DNA from 3 places in the Tepidibacillus infernus genome. Region 1 is predicted to be linked to each of the others. Evidence: riboswitches for the same ligand, from Rfam matches in the RefSeq annotation. Region 1 holds a riboswitch; each other region holds the start of a gene.

What was found. A riboswitch is a leader RNA that binds a small molecule or an ion and turns the genes downstream of it on or off. The one in region 1 is predicted to bind S-adenosylmethionine.
Region 2: it holds a riboswitch for S-adenosylmethionine, as region 1 does, so the genes downstream of both, TEPIDINF_RS08660 (methionine ABC transporter ATP-binding protein) here and TEPIDINF_RS01045 (ABC transporter substrate-binding protein) in region 1, are expected to answer to the same signal.
Region 3: it holds a riboswitch for S-adenosylmethionine, as region 1 does, so the genes downstream of both, metH (methionine synthase) here and TEPIDINF_RS01045 (ABC transporter substrate-binding protein) in region 1, are expected to answer to the same signal.

The regions. Positions count from the first base shown of each region.
Region 1 is NZ_JBLWFI010000001.1:195,310-200,884, reverse strand. It holds gene TEPIDINF_RS01055 (ABC transporter ATP-binding protein) at 1-269, opposite strand, end outside; gene TEPIDINF_RS01050 (ABC transporter permease) at 269-1,117, opposite strand; gene TEPIDINF_RS01045 (ABC transporter substrate-binding protein) at 1,132-2,175, opposite strand; SAM riboswitch class I at 2,273-2,376, opposite strand; gene copZ (copper chaperone CopZ) at 2,471-2,677, opposite strand; gene TEPIDINF_RS01035 (heavy metal translocating P-type ATPase) at 2,758-4,968, opposite strand; gene TEPIDINF_RS01030 (metal-sensitive transcriptional regulator) at 4,997-5,287, opposite strand; gene TEPIDINF_RS01025 (glutaredoxin family protein) at 5,360-5,575, opposite strand, start outside.
Region 2 is NZ_JBLWFI010000001.1:1,720,685-1,726,259, reverse strand. It holds gene TEPIDINF_RS08675 (hypothetical protein) at 68-457, shown strand; gene TEPIDINF_RS08670 (hypothetical protein) at 540-818, opposite strand; gene TEPIDINF_RS08665 (hypothetical protein) at 1,035-1,490, shown strand; SAM riboswitch class I at 1,614-1,727, shown strand; gene TEPIDINF_RS08660 (methionine ABC transporter ATP-binding protein) at 1,815-2,843, shown strand; gene TEPIDINF_RS08655 (methionine ABC transporter permease) at 2,830-3,486, shown strand; gene TEPIDINF_RS08650 (MetQ/NlpA family ABC transporter substrate-binding protein) at 3,511-4,347, shown strand; gene TEPIDINF_RS08645 (M48 family metallopeptidase) at 4,455-5,575, shown strand, end outside.
Region 3 is NZ_JBLWFI010000001.1:1,672,701-1,678,275, reverse strand. It holds gene TEPIDINF_RS08440 (sodium-dependent transporter) at 1-228, shown strand, start outside; gene TEPIDINF_RS08435 (MetS family NSS transporter small subunit) at 228-368, shown strand; gene metH (methionine synthase) at 445-3,900, opposite strand; SAM riboswitch class I at 4,014-4,115, opposite strand; gene TEPIDINF_RS08425 (M23 family metallopeptidase) at 4,171-5,157, opposite strand; gene larC2 (nickel pincer cofactor biosynthesis protein LarC2) at 5,229-5,575, shown strand, end outside.

The DNA of each region.
Region 1 (5,575 bases):
CCAACTGTACGCCAAGGAAATAGAGCGTGCTCTTGGAAAATTAAAGTCCGCTCTGGATCAGGCTGATCAATGATCTGTTCATTAGCCATTACCTTCCCTGTGGTTGGTTTTTCTAAACCAGCAATCATTCTTAATGCTGTGCTCTTTCCACAACCTGAAGGACCGACGATGGCAACAAATTCACCACTTTCAACAGAAAAGTTCACATTAGATAATACCTTTAAATCGCCAAAAGATTTACTAACATTCTCCAACTTGATTGTTTGCATTATACTGAACCCCCTCCTCCTGTCAGATCACGCCACCGAAGAAATTTCCTTTTTAACTGCTCAAGAACAAGATGATCTAGAATGAGGGCGATCCCACCAATCACTACAATATTAAGAAGAACTCCTTCCATATCGGCAATTTCCCCTGCATAACTAATCGACCAACCAAGACCAACTGCTGCTCCTCCAACCATTTCACTAGCCACAAGCGATCTCCAAGCATTGCCAAAAGCAACTTGAGCACCTGTTAAAAAAGATGGAAAGGTTTCAGGCAGAAAAACTTTTGTTACTAATTGTTTTTTATTCGCACCTAATACCTTTGCTAGTTCGAGATGAGTGCGATTTATATTTTCTGTCGCATTAATCATCGCTAAAGCCATAGGAAAGAAACTGGCAATCGTGATCACGATGATAATAGGAAGATCGCCAAACCCAAATAAAATAACTAAAAATGGAATCCACGTTATTGGAGGGATTGATTGCAATATTGAAATTACATTTTTTAGATAGATTTTAAATCCCTTCGATAAACCAGACAATAAGCCAAATAAAGAACCTAGAAGACAAGCTAAAGGATACCCAATGATTAATCGAATTAGACTACTTTGAATGCTGTCTAAAAATGCTGGATCTTTTACTTCACTAAGAAATCGCTGAAAGACATTAACTACATCTGGTAATAAAAAGTTTGGTAAAAACCATGCGGTAATTTGCCATATAGCGAGTAGTGTAACAATCGCATAAACATATGGAAGTGTCGATTTTATACTTAGACGCTTGACCTTTTTATTCGGTTTTAATATGGTTTGATTAGCAATAGACTTGATGATTTGTGATTCTTTTTTCACTTGAAGTCACCATCTTAAGATTGTTTTTTGTTTTGCCAAGATAAATCAAGAATATCCTCTACATTTAGAGGTTTTGATAGCATTTGTTGATCTACCATCATTTGTACAATATCTTTCATTTGTTGAATATTCTCTTGAGTAATTTCCCAATTAAAGGTTTGAGCTTCAATTGCTTCAGCGATTAAGTCTACTGAATTGATTCTCCCATTTGTTGTATCGATGGTTTCTGTTTCAATAAAACGTTTTGCCAATATTTTTGCTGCTTCTTTTGGTTGATTTTCTAACATCTCAATCGCTTCTTTTTGAGCATCTAACATCTTATTTATCGCAATCTGTTTTTCTTGAAGAATTTTTCCTGAGGTTATTGCCACCATACATGGGAAAGGCCATTCTTCTCCAACATCATAAAGTGGCGTTACAGGAATGGTTTTACGAGCAATTCGATCATATGGTTCAAAGAGAAAAGCAGCATCTACTTTCCCAGCTGTTAAGGATTGGATCGCCACACTTGGTGAAACATAAACCATATTCACATCATTACGTGTAAGATTACCCTCTTTCAGTACAACACCATTTAGCACGATGTCTGCTGTGCTCCCTTGTTTCTGTGTAGCTAGTTGCTTTCCTTTCAAATCTGGTATCGTCTTAATATTACGATCACTTCGCACTAATAGACTGTGATAACCCATTTGCGCACCGCTGATTACTTTTAAATCAGCACCTTTATCAGCCCATGTAACAGCATTTGTAAATCCAAGCACCCCTGCGTCTAATTGTCCTCCAACAATCGCTTTAATCATTTCAGGCCCACTATTAAAGATTTGAACTTCCACTTCTAACCCATTCTTTTCATAAAAACCTGCATCATAAGCAAGCATCACTTGAGCATCATCCATCACGTTTAAATAACCAATACGTAGCTTTTCTTTTGTTTGTGGATTTGTATTTGCTTGCTGCTCCTTGTTTGCTCCACAGGCGGTTAAAAATAAAGAAATGATCATTACAAACATCCCTACCCACCGTAATCGGCGTGCCCCTAAAATTTTTACCAATTCCATTTCCCCCTTTAACGTATAAACTTGACTAATTTAGTCAGGATTGTCCTTGCATATTGCAAGAAAAAACACCTCATAAGAAGAGGTGTTAAGATAACTCTTCTTATCTTTCAGAACAAATTGTTCTGCTGGAATTAGCACCGTATCATACAAATCGGTTGCCGGGTTTCATTGGGCCAGTCCCTCCACCACTCTGGATAAGAACGTGATAATATGTAATTGATCATACTGTGATTCATAGAAAATCGTCAATCCATTAATGTGCTACAATCAAAAAGTTTTTTCATGATTATTCTAATTATGCAACAACATCATAGCCTTGGTCTTCGATCGCTTCTTTCATTTGTTCAAAAGTTACTTTTCCCTCATCGAAAGAAACCGTTACATTTTTGTTCTCAAGACTAACAACCGCATTGGAGACCCCTGCTAATTTTTTTAGTGCCCCTTCTACCGCCATTTTGCAATGATTACATGTCATACCTTCTACTTTAATTACTTTTTCCATTTAAAATCCCTCCATTATAGATGAATGATTATATGAAACCCTTGTTAGGGTAACAAACAATAGTCAATAACCTTGTTTTTTTAAAATTTAATATTTTTTAATCGTAAGGAGTTAAGAACGACTGAGACAGAACTCATTGCCATCGCAGCTCCTGCAATCCAAGGTGCTAATAGACCTGCCATTGCTACTGGAATACTAATTGAATTGTAGAATAAAGAAGCAAATAGATTCTGCTTAATATTTTTTAAGGTCTGTTTACTAATATAGATTGCATCTGCAACCCCTTTTAAGCTCCCACCAATTAAGGTAACATCGGCTGCTTCAATCGCTATATCTGTTCCAGTTCCAATTGCCATCCCTACATCTGCAGTAGCTAATGCTGGAGCATCATTGATGCCATCGCCAACCATGGCAACTGTATATCCTTGAGTTTTTAAGGATTCAACTTCTTTTGCCTTATCTTCAGGCATTACTTCTGCACGAACTTCATCAACACCCACTTCTTGAGCTATACTTTTTGCGGTACGTTGATTATCCCCGGTAATCATCACGACTTTGATACCCATTTCTTTTAATTTGGCAATGGCTTCTTTTGAGTCAGCTTTTACCGTATCAGCCACTGCAAGGATTCCTAATAATTTATCAGGAGTAGCAACTAAAACAACTGTTTTCCCTTGTGCTTCTAATTGAGCCATTTTTTCTTCAATAGCTGCTGGATCAAGTCCAATTTCTCTTACTAATTTACGTGTTCCCACATAAACCATCGTATCGTTCACTTTTGCTTTTAAACCTTTGCCAGGAAGAATCTCAAAATCTTTGACTTGAAGCAAGTCGATTCCTTTTTCTTCTACGCCTTTAGCAATTGCCTTACCAATCGGATGTTCAGACGTTTTTTCAATGGAACCAGCATATTGTAATAATTCCTGTTCACTTGCATCAATCGGAATATAATCTGTTAATTCAGGCTCCCCTTTGGTAATGGTGCCTGTTTTATCTAATACAATCGCATTGATTTTTTTAGTGTTTTCTAAGTGTTCTCCACCTTTGAAAAGAATCCCATGTTCAGCTGCTTTACCGGTCCCAACCATAATAGAAGTTGGTGTTGCTAAACCTAATGCACATGGACAAGCAATAACGAGAACGGCTATCGCATTCACTAAGGCATGTTCAAAATTGTTAGGATCTAGCCAGAAGTAATAACCTAAGAAGGTTAAAATAGCGATGGCCACAACAATCGGCACGAATATCCCCGAAATCACATCAGCCATCCGTTGAATGGGTGCTTTCGTACTATTGGCTTGTTCTACCGCTTTAATAATTTGTGCTAAGGCTGTATCTTTCCCAACCTTTGTCGCTTTAAACTTAAAAGAACCATGCTTATTGATTGTAGCCCCAATGACAATATCGCCAACTTTCTTATCGACTGGAATACTTTCCCCTGTAATCATGGATTCATCAACAGACGAATAGCCCTCGATAATTTCACCATCAACAGGGATTTTTTCCCCAGGGCGAACAATGATGATATCTCCTTTTACCACTTCTTTAATTGGAACTTCAATCGGTTCTCCGTTTCTTTCAACCATCGCAGTCTTTGCTTGTAAGCTCATCAATTTTTTAATCGCATCAGATGTTCGACCTTTCGCTAAGGCTTCTAAATATTTACCAAATAAAACGAGCGTAATCAGGACTGCACTCGTTTCAAAATAAAGTTGATGAGTGCCTATAATTATTCCATAAATACTATAAAAGTAAGCAGCAGATGTTCCTAATGCAACAAGGACATCCATATTAGCACTACCATTTTTCAAAGCAGAATAAGCACCATGATAGAATTGATAACCAATATAGAATTGAACTGGTGTTGCTAAAAGAAGTTGAAACCATGGGTTCATGATGATTTCTGGCACCAAATACATAACCCCAAAATGACCCAACATACTCCATAATAGGGGAAGGGATAAGAGAGAAGAAATGATCAACTTGGTTCTCTTTTTACTTAATTCTTTATCCTTAGCAGATTGTTGATCCACTTCATCCTCATGAACTTTTCCATCATATCCTAAGTCCCTAACTTTCTTTATAAAATCATCCACATCTACTTCTTCAGCATTGTATTCGACAACTGCTCTTTCCAGCGCCAGGTTGACTGTAGCAGAGTAAACACCTGGTATTTTATTTAATCCCTTTTCGATTCGTGAGGAACATGCAGCACAAGTCATTCCAATTAGATCTAATTCTACTTTTTCCTTTGCTACACCATAGCCAAGATCCTTTGCTTCCGTCACCATTTTACTCACTCCTTTGATGACTATCTATCTATTTAATAAACAATTTAATAACATCCATCAATTCATCAATCGCAGGATCACCATTACCAGATTTAATTGCCTTTTGGACGCATCCGTGTGTATGTCTCTCTAATAAGGATAATCCAACTTTGTCTAAAGCAGCACGTACAGCTGCAATTTGAATTAAGACATCTACACAATAACGATCCTCTTCTACCATCTTGTGAATACCACGCACTTGTCCCTCGATTCGTTTTAAACGTTGAAGAATTTTTTGATTCATCTCATTTGGGTGCATATGCTCATTTAAGTTTTCCATACCCCTACCCCCTTTATGTATTAAATTATACCGTATCTATTGAAGGGTGTAAAGTTAACTCAAATGGAAAATCTATCCTAAAAGTAATTTCTTTATTTCTTTTTCGTTCACTTCAAAACCAATAAGTATTTTTTTCTTTTTAAAAAGGCCAAATAAACCGGGTTTTTGAAAAACAAAGGTAGGAACAATTCTTGTACCAGAAACCTCTTTTAGTAGATCCTCCCTTTCAGGATGAATACTAAGATCATGTTCTACATAGTCAATATTGTGTTGGGAAAGAAACTCTTT
Region 2 (5,575 bases), 1.5 Mb from region 1:
GGGGGATTTAATTTGAAAATTTATAGAATTATGTTTATGACAGTAATTCCGGGATGAGAATTATAATATGAGATTTAAAAATGTAATTATCATTTTACTTTTGGCAAGCTTTATTATTTCTATAGTATTTTTAGTAAAGAATGAATTATTTGGTTATCATAGTGCCAAGGTTACGGTGGTCGAAAATATTGGATTCATTATTAATAAAAGTCAACTTGAAGAAATAGTTAATAGGAAATATGAAAGAGTAAGGTTTATGATTATAAGTGGAAATATAAATGATCAAAAATTAACGTTGATTACGTATGACACAAATTTTACACTAGAAATGAATCTTCCTATAAATTTAATATTCATAAAGTTTGGTGAAAAGATTCTTCCTGTAGGTGTAAAAGAGAATATTCCATTAAAGAATGGGGATATTATAAAAATTAAGTACAAAGGAAGTATTAGATAATTACATTAAAATTGTTTTTAAAAATGCAAATTATAAAAATTAAGCCGCCTAAAATGGTGGCTTTTTTCTTCCTTATGACAATTTAACTAAAAATAGAGGTGCGTTGACCAACAGAGTTAACTCCTGAAAGCGTCTTGGGGTCAAATTCCTGCCAATGATTCGCTTCATCTAGAATCACCATTTCTTTAGATTGTAAAGACACAAAATCCTCATCTGTTAAGAATTGATATTCATAGTGATTGAGATAACGAATTCTCCATAATCCTTTTCCATCAAGGTTTGAAAACCATTCAATCAATTTTTCACAGCGACCAGCAAAATCGTTAATTTTTTTATTACACAAAGGGCAAACAAATTTCATTTTCATTCGCTCCCTTTATCCTCAGTTGATCTTTTATCCTATTCCTTTTGTTATATTATTCGTATTTACCTGTTTATTTTCTTTAAATATACGCTATTTTTCAAAAATTAGCTATTACTTTTCAACAAATAATGGCAATGTTAGAACAGAATAAGGGATGATTATAACGGGCAAGGTAGAAATAACTAGATAAAACCCATGAAAGGAGAGAAAACAATGAGTTTAGCAACTTCGTTTATCACCTCTTTTTTTGTGCTCCTCCTCCTTGTTTTAGGGTATTACTTTTATATTGAAAAACCAAAAACCGTAGAAAAGAAACAGTCTAATGTCATTCCCCTACAAACGGATGGCTTTGATTTTATCTTGTATCAGGGGAAGATTAAAGAAATGATGACAGACTACCAGCGGTTTTTGGCAGAAATGGATATCATCGTATACAGCAAAAGCATATTTATTGGCTTTTTAGAACCTAAATATGCTTATATTGATTTACCAGCTAAAGCGATTCATTCTGTAAAATATGAACCTACAAAACTAACCATCCATTGTTATCGCCAAATGATAAGTACCAGCAAAATTACCATCAAATCCAACTCCACAAAAAGCCTATATTTATTAGCGAAAAAAATTGATTTTATTTCTAGGCGTTCAAAAAAGACAAATGCAATTTAGTTATAGTTTGGAGAAAATTAACAATAAAAAACAATTGACATAGGCTTGTAGCAGATGTTAATATTCGTATAGTGTTTAATGCATTGAAATGCGTAAATGGTTTAAAGTGAATAAATGGATATCTCCTTATCCAGAGAGGTGGAGGGACTGGCCCAATGAAACCCGGCAACCAACATGTATTTTGTACATGGTAAGGTGCCAATTCCTGCAGAACAAATTTGTTCTGAAAGATGAGGGAAGGAACTTGTACGAATAATCTGGTCCTTTCTGATGCTTTCAGAAGGGGCTTTTCTTATTGAGAAGAAAGTAGAAGTTGGTGAATAGATGATAAAACTTCATAAAGTAAAAAAAATATTTAAGTCCAAAACTCAAGAAGTGGTTGCATTAAAAGAGATTAACTTGGATATTCAATCAGGGGCAATATATGGCATTATCGGTTATAGCGGAGCAGGGAAAAGTACTTTAATCCGTTTAATCAATATGTTGGAGCGTCCAACAGAAGGTGAAGTTTGGATCGATGAGCAAAGGATGGATCAATTACGACCAGAAGAACTACGCAAAGCCCGCCAAGGAATCGGGATGATTTTTCAGCACTTTAACTTACTCTGGTCAAGAACAGTTGCAGAAAATATTGCCTTCCCACTCGAAATCGCAGGGGTTCCTAAAAAGGAGATCGATCAGAGGGTAAAAGAATTGATCGATTTGGTTGGGTTGACCGAGCGAGCCAATGCATATCCTTCTGAGTTGAGTGGTGGACAAAAGCAACGGGTAGGTATTGCAAGAGCTTTGGCGAATAACCCAAAAGTACTTTTAAGTGATGAAGCCACATCAGCACTAGACCCGAAGACGACCGATTCTATATTAGAATTGCTACAAGAGATCAATAAAAGAATGGGAATTACTATCATTTTAATTACTCACGAAATGCATGTCATTCAAAAGATTTGTCAGCGAGTTGCTGTGATCGATGGTGGGGAAATTGTTGAAGAAGGTCCTGTTCTAGAGGTTTTTACTCATCCGAAACAAGAAATAACGAAAGAATTTGTAAAACAAGTTACCGAACATCAAAGGACAAAAGAGACGATTGAGCATTTGCCATTAGACAAAGATAGTTTTATTTTAAAATGTACATTTGTTGGTGAAACAGCTAGTCAACCGATTATTAGTAAATGGGTGCAAACCTTGGGAATTGAAGTCAATATTTTAGAGGGAAATATCCAATATGTTCAAGGTGCTTCTTATGGCTCACTTTATATTCAAGTTCAAACTTCTGAAGCAAAACTAAAAGAATCAATTAAATTCTTAGAGTCTTGCCAGGTAGAAGTGGAGGTGGTTCAAAGTGTTAACGGATAGAGAATGGCTACAGCTATGGCAAGCCACTTTGGAAACCTTGTATATGGTTGGATTATCTGGACTATTTACCGTTATCTTAGGAACGCCGTTAGGCATTTTACTTGTTTTAACCGACAAAGGCCAAATATTACAAGATGGGACAATCAATAAAGTGATTGCTGCAATCGTTAATATCTTTCGATCGATACCTTTTATTATTTTGATTGTCTTATTGATTCCCTTTACAAGATTTATTGTAGGAATCAGTATTGGTCCTACTGCTGCATCTGTACCTTTAATTATCGGTGCTGCTCCTTTCTTCGCTCGCTTGGTTGAAACTTCTTTGCGAGAAGTGAACCGGGGAGTGGTTGAAGCAGCGATATCCATGGGGGCTAGTAACTGGCAAATCATAAGAAAAGTCTATTTGCCTGAAAGTTTACCTTCCATTGTATCTGGAATTACAGTAACTTTGGTTACTTTAATTGGTTACTCAGCTATGGCAGGTGTTGTAGGTGGTGGTGGCCTAGGTGATATGGCAATCCGCTATGGGTACCAACGATATAACATGCCAGTTATGCTGGTTACCACAGCCGTTATTTTAATTCTTGTTCAAATCGTTCAAAGTTTTGGAGATTATCTCTCCAAAGTTTTAGATAAAAAATAAAATTATATAAGGGGGCTTTTTAAAATGAAAAAGTTTTTAGCTTTATTTTTAATTGCAGTATTAAGTTTAACTTTAGCCGCTTGTGGTTCAGGTTCAACTAATGAACAGCAAGGTGCAAGTGAAAATGGTGGACAACAACAAGAAGTGACTTTAAAAGTGGGTGCTACAGCTGTACCACATGCAGAGATCTTGGAAGTCGTTAAACCTTTATTAGAAAAGCAAGGAATTAAATTAGATATTGTTGAATATCAAGATTATGTTTTACCAAATACAGATCTAGCAGAAAAACAAATTGATGCAAACTACTTCCAACACGTTCCTTATCTTGAGTCTTTTTCTAAAGATCGTGGTCTTGATTTAACCTATATTGCTAAGGTTCATATTGAGCCAATGGGCATCTATTCTAAAAAAGTTGATGATTTATCCAAATTAGAGGATAAAGCAACCGTCTCAATTCCAAACGATCCAACTAATGGTGGACGTGCTTTGGCTTTATTAGAAAAAGCAGGGTTAATTAAATTAAAAGAAGGCGTTGGCATTAACGGAACCGTTCAAGATGTGGTAGAAAACCCAAAAAATCTTGAAATTAAAGAGTTAGAAGCACCAATGTTGCCTAGATCATTAGATGATGTAACCATTTCTGTTATCAATACAAATTATGCTTTAGAAGCACAATTAAACCCAACAAAAGATGCTCTATTTATTGAAGATGCTGATTCACCTTATGCGAACGTTTTGGCTGTTCGTACAGAAGACAAAGATAACGAGAATCTTAAAAAATTAGCAGAAGCTTTAACTTCACCAGAAGTGAAGAAATTTATTGAAGAAAAATATAATGGTGCTGTTGTACCTGCATTCTAAGAATACACGCAAAAGCGAACTGTTTGAAAAACTCCCTTATTGTCAAGGGAGTTTTTTTGTACAACTTTGCATATATATAAATTAGATCATGTAAGGAGGCGAGCTGTTTGAAAAAGTTTTACATAGGATTTACAATTTTCTTGCTTATATATGGCGTTTTGATGTATCTTTATTTATTTCAAAGTCAACAAGATTTACCACAGGCTTATGTGGGTGGTCCAGCCGATCCAACCAGTTTCATGAGTGTTGAGCAGCTCCATACAGCAACCATCTTTTCAAGGATAAAGGACTTTTTATTTTTTATTGGGGTACCATGGGAATGGGCGATCTATCTTATTATTCTGGGATTAGGGTTTTCCACAAGTTTTTACATGATAGCGAATAAGTTAAGTAAACGGTCCTTATTGGTACAAACGAGTATTTATGTGTTCCTGCTTAGTCTCTTGATTGCATTATTACAATTTCCCATCCAATATTACTCCTATAAAATATCTCGAGAGTATGGAATTAGTATTCAACCATTTGAGCAATGGATATGGGATAAGGGAAAGAGTTTTTTTGTTGACCTCGTTTTAACGGTACCAATGGTTTGGTTACTGTACACTTTGATTAGAAAATCACCAAAAAAATGGTGGTTCTGGTTTTGGCTTATCTCTATACCGATCACCATTTTGATGTTTTTTGTTCAACCCGTGATCATCGATCCCATCTTTAATGATTTTCAAACCCTTCAAGATCAAAAATTAAAAGAAGATATTATTGCAATTGCCAAAAAAGCTGACATTCCAGCTAACCAAGTCTTTCAAGTCAATATGTCTAAAAAAACAACGGCAATGAATGCCTATGTAACAGGAATAGGGTCTAATGCACGGATTGTGCTCTGGGATACCACGTTGCAGAAATTAAAAAAAGACGAAATATTATTTGTGATGGCTCATGAAATGGGGCATTATGTTTATAAGCATATTTATTGGATGCTGCTTGGTTCTATATTATCTTCATTTATACTCCTTTATTTACTTTATCTGTTGATCAACTGGTTGGTAGATCGTTTTGGCTATGCATGGGGAGTGCAAAAAGTAGGAGATCTTCGTTCACTTCCGTTATTTTTGTTACTTTTTTCAGTCATTACCTTTGCCATTTCCCCAATTGAAAATACGATTTCTAGACAATCTGAACGTGCAGCAGATCAATATGGTATTCAAATGACTCAAAATGCTGAAGCAGC
Region 3 (5,575 bases), 1.5 Mb from region 1:
CTTTCCGATTTTGCAATTGGTAGCTGGTGGGATATTATGATCCGTTTTGTCACACCAATTGTGTTAGGAGTCATGATGGTTCTAAACTTTAAAACGGAATTTACTGAACTATATGGAGGATATACATTAAATAGTCTAATCGTATTTGGTTGGGGAGTTGCGATTGCTGCAATTGTGTTAGGAGTCATGATGAAACTCATTCCAGGTTATAAAAGGGAGGAATTCTAATGAGCACAGGTGCAATCTTTATGTTTATCTTTGGAGCTACTCTTCTTTGGGGAGGTTTAGGGGTTGCCTTATCAGTCGCTATCTCTAAATCAAAAAAAGCCTCAAACCAAACAGGAAAAAATGCGGTAAGTCATCAGTAGAATTTTTGGATGTTAGATTAAATAGGAAAACCTCACTAAGTTCTAGTGAGGTTTTTTGTGTAGATAAAGATAATGACTAAGATTTAACAGCGGTAAAATATCTGGCTTCGGGATGAGCGAAGACCATTGCTGAAACAGAAGCTTCTGGTTCCATCATAAAGCCATCTGTTAAGTGGATGCCAATGTCCTCAGGATTTAGTAAGGCAAACAATTTCTTTTGATCCTCAAGGTTAGGACAAGCTGGATAGCCAAATGAAACCCGAATTCCTTGATATTTGGCGGCAAACCGCTCTACCATAGTCATTTCTGAAGGATCCGGGAAGCCCCAGATGTCTCTCATCATGTGATGTATTCTTTCTGCAAAAGCCTCGGCCAATTCTAAGGCAGTTGCTTGCAAGAGGTGAGAACGTAAATAATCTCCTTTTTCTCGCCACTCTGAAGCTAGATCGATAATCCCTTGACCAGTGGTTACTATTAAGAATCCAACAGAATCCATCACACCACTTTCTACAGGTCGAAGGAAATCAGCTAGGCATAAATAGGGTTCCTCTTGCTGTCTTGGGAATGAAAAACGTTGAATCACTTTTGAATAATCTTTTGGATCGTAAACAAGAATGTCATTTTCTTGCGACTGAGCAGGGAAGAACTGATACATTCCATTTGCTTTTATGAAGTTTTTATTTTTTGCTTCCGTTAGTAGCTGTTCGACCGCTGTTTTTAGCTCGAAAGCTTTAGCATCACCATGAGCAAGAAGTTGCTCAATATTTCCTTTGACCCCTAAATGTTTTCCGAGTAGCATCCTCATATTTAAATAAGGATACAAAAAATCAATTGGATAATTCCGCAAAATATGACGATCGAAGTCTGGCGGTTGAAAAACAGGTACGTTTTGACTGGTTGATGAACGCTTGATACTTTTATTGGTCAAGACTGAATCATTTATTATATTGTCAGTATGACCCATATCAGCAGTTGTTTGGCGCTGTTTTCGTAATTCAGCAATAAGTTCGTTTTTATAGGCTTCATCACTAATCTGGTTTAAGATATTTAACCCATCCATTGCATCCTTTGCATAGAAAACAAGTCCATCATATTCATTTGCAATTTTGTTTTCAGTGAATTTTCTTGTTAATGCAGCTCCTCCTACTAGAAGGGGAACATCAATCCCAGCGGTTTTTAGATCCTGAGCAGTGATGGCCATTTGTTGTGCTGATTTAACAAGGAGTCCAGATAAGCCAATGGCATCAGGTTTTTCCTGTTTAAAAGCAGCCACTAATTGTTCGGGAGGTACTTTAATTCCAAGGTTAATTACTTCGTAACCATTATTGGATAAAATAATTTCTACAAGGTTTTTCCCAATATCGTGGACATCCCCTTTTACAGTAGCAAGTAGAATTTTTCCTTTTTGTGTAGAATCGTTTTTTTCCATATAAGGCTCTAAGAAGGAAACGGCCGTTTTCATCACTTCAGCACTTTGTAATACTTCGGCAACAATTAATTCATTGTCATTAAATAGTTGCCCAACACGTTGCATTCCTTTCATCAAAGGGCCGTTGATAATGTCTAAAGGAGTATACCGGCTAAGGGCTTCTTTTAAGTCATCAATCAGGCCGTCTTTTGATCCTTCCACGATATAGTTACTTAACCGTTCTTCCAATGGATACCTGATACTAGTTTCTTCCTTGATCACTTTTTTATTGCGATAAAAATCAGCAAATTGAGCAAGGGTTTGTTTATTTGTGTTAAAAATCAATTGTTCAGCTAATTGTCTTTCTTCCTCTGGAATGGAAGCATAGCGTTGAAGCTTTTGTGTATTCACAATAGCATAATCTAGGCCGGCACGTGTTGTATGGTAAAGAAAAACAGCATTTAATACTTCACGACCAGCAGGGGGTAACCCAAAGGAAACGTTACTAATGCCAAGAATGGTTTGACATTCAGGAAAAGCTTCCTTGATTTGTTGAATTCCCTTAATCGTTTCTTTTGCAGATCCAATATATGCTTCATCACCTGTTCCTATTGGAAAGACTAATGGGTCAAAAATAATGTCTTGAGGATTTACTCCATATTGATGAACAAGCAAATCATAAGAACGTTTAGCTATTTCTAATTTTCTTTCACTCGTAACAGCCATTCCCTTTTCATCAATCGTTCCAACAACAACGGATGCACCATATTGTAAAATGAGTGGGACGATCTCCTGAAAACGTCTTTCGCCATCTTCTAAATTGATTGAATTGATGATGGCTTTTCCTTGAGAATATTTTAGAGCAAGCTCAATTACCTTTGAATCGGTTGAATCAATCATAAACGGTACTTTGACTTTATTGACTACATATTGTAGGAACTGCTCCATGTCGAAATACTCATCACGGTCAGGATTGGCCAAACAGATGTCGATCACTTGTGCGCCGCCTTTTACCTGAGCACGGGCAATCTCAGAGGCTTCTTCATACTTACCGTCTGCAATCAGGTCCCGAAATTTCTTAGAACCGATCACATTCGTTCGTTCTCCTACAAAGAGGGGACGATTTTCTTTTTCTAAAAAAACTGGCTCAATTCCTGACACGGCAGGGAGATGTTCCTTTTGAAATCGTCTAGGTTTAAATTCTTTTAATGTTTCTGAAAGAGCTTTGATATGATCTGGTGTAGTGCCACAGCATCCACCTGCAACGTTTAACCAACCTTGTTTTGCAAATTGCGACATCTTCTCAGCTAAGGCTTTGGGAGACTCGTGGTAATGACCATCTTCATCTGGTAATCCGGCATTAGGATAACAACTAACTGCACTTGTAGCTAATTGCGAGAGGGAACGGAGATGATCACGCATGAATTCAGGCCCTGTTGCACAGTTTAGTCCTACGGAAATGGGCTTCAAATGTTCTAAGGAGATGTAGAAAGCTTCAATATTTTGACCTGCAAGAGTGGTACCCATCGGTTCAATCGTGCCTGAAATCATAACAGGTAATTCTACTTTACATTCTGCAAAAGCTTTTTGAATTCCTATTCCAGCCGCTTTCACATTAAGTGTATCTTGTGCAGTTTCTAACAAAAGTAAATCTACACCACCGATGATTAATCCTTTTGCTTGTTGATAATATGAATCCGATAATTGATCAAATGTAATCCCACCTGTAACAGAAAGGGTTTTGGTTGTTGGCCCCATGGAGCCAGCGACAAAGCGTGGCCATTCGGGGGTAGAAACTTGATCAACAGCTTCTTTTGCAATCTTTGCTGCAGTAAGATTGATTTCTTCAGTTCGGGCTTCAAGTCCATATTCTGCTAATACAACTGGGGTAGCTCCAAAAGTATTCGTTTCAATGATGTCTGCTCCTGCTTCTAAATAGGTAAGATGGATATGTTTAATTAGATCTGGACGGATTAGATTTAAGATTTCATTGCAACCTTCGTATTGATCTCCACCAAAGTCTTTGGCAGTTAATTGAGCATTTTGTAGCATTGTACCCATTGCACCATCAAGAATGAGGATTTTTTGCTCCATTTGTTGTTTTAAACGATCTATTTTGTTCATTGTTTCTCCCTCCTCATAATATGGAGATGTATACATATAATATACATTCCCTAGGAATCTTATAATGAAAAAACCCTCACCAAAATAGGAGAGGGCTACGTGTATTCACGATTCTCCTATCTTCCAGAAAAATTCTGCTGGAATTAGCACCATGGTCATTCGACCGGTTGCTGTGGTTTCGTAGGGCCAGATCCCTCCACCACTCTGGATAGAAGTGAAGTATGCTTTTGTTATTTCTTCTAGTTTGTACGAGAATCAGCAAATTGTCAACTATTTTCTTTTTCTTTCCCAAACACGTAAATAAGGGGTAGGGTCAAATGCCCACTCATGACGGCCATTATATTTATACATACCAAAATGTAAATGAGGGGGGAATTTTCCTTGCGTACCTGGAGAGCCATAACCAGAACTTCCAACATATCCGATGACATCACCTGGTTTGACAATATCTCCTTCTTTTAATCCTTTTTTAAACCCTGTTAAATGAGCGTAGTAATAATAAATATTGTTTGTATCTCTTATTCCAACACGCCACCCCCCATATTTATTCCAGCCTAGGACTTCAACATACCCATAAGAAACACTTCGTACTGCTGCACCATAAGAAGCGAAGATGTCAGTCCCTTCGTGTATTCTTCGCCCTCCCCAGCCTCTTGTATCTCCCCATGTACTTCGATAGGAGTAACTGTTCCATTTGGGAATTGGGAAAACCCGTTCTGCTAATTGAAGGGTATTAAAGGTTTTGTAGATGAGAGCGATTTCATCAATGATTTTGGCTGGTAACTCGCTTTGATAATAATCCATTAAAGCATTCTTGAGGCTATCTTTTGTCGTCCCATACCGACTTAGATAATTTAAAAAAGCAACAAGAACATCAGCATCATTATTTCGATCAGCTAAACCATCCCCATCCCCATCTACACCAAAACCATTAAAAAACTGAATTCGCATTGGATTTTGATCTTCGGGATTTGGATTGAGAAAACCGGCCCATTTTTCTTTTGAAAAATAGATGCTGATTAGACCTTTTTTTATAGGAAGATCCTGCCTGACAGGTTGAATATTTCTTTCATACTGATCAATGGCTGCAATATAGTACCATGGGATTTGATAAATATTATCCATGGTTTTATATAGCTCCATTCTCGTTTGAAACAGATCGTCTTGTTCTCCTTTAGCTAAACTCTGTATAGGAATCGTTGAAACTAAGCTGATAATTATTAAAGTGCATATTAATCGTTTGTTTAACAGTCTCATTTCCATCTCTCCAAAATCATCTTTAGTTCAATTCATTTAAATAGTTTTTAAAAAAGTTTCCTTTTCTATGTATAAAGGAAAATGGTAAAATTGACCTGAAATTTATCTCGAAAAATATAGTAAGGGAGATCATGAAGAATATGAAAAATAATCTAAATGAACATATTGATAAACAAATGGTAAAGATAGAGGTTTCCCTTGATGACATGAATCCAGAATTTTATGGATATATCATGGAACAATTATTTAGTATGGGTGTAAATGATGTATATATTGTACAAGTGATCATGAAGAAAAATCGTCCTGGACAAGTTCTTCATATATTATGTAGAGAGGAAATTCGAGAAAAGGTGATGGATTTTCTTTTTCTTGAAACCACCACTCTAGGCATCAGGTATACTCCCTATACAGTTCATCG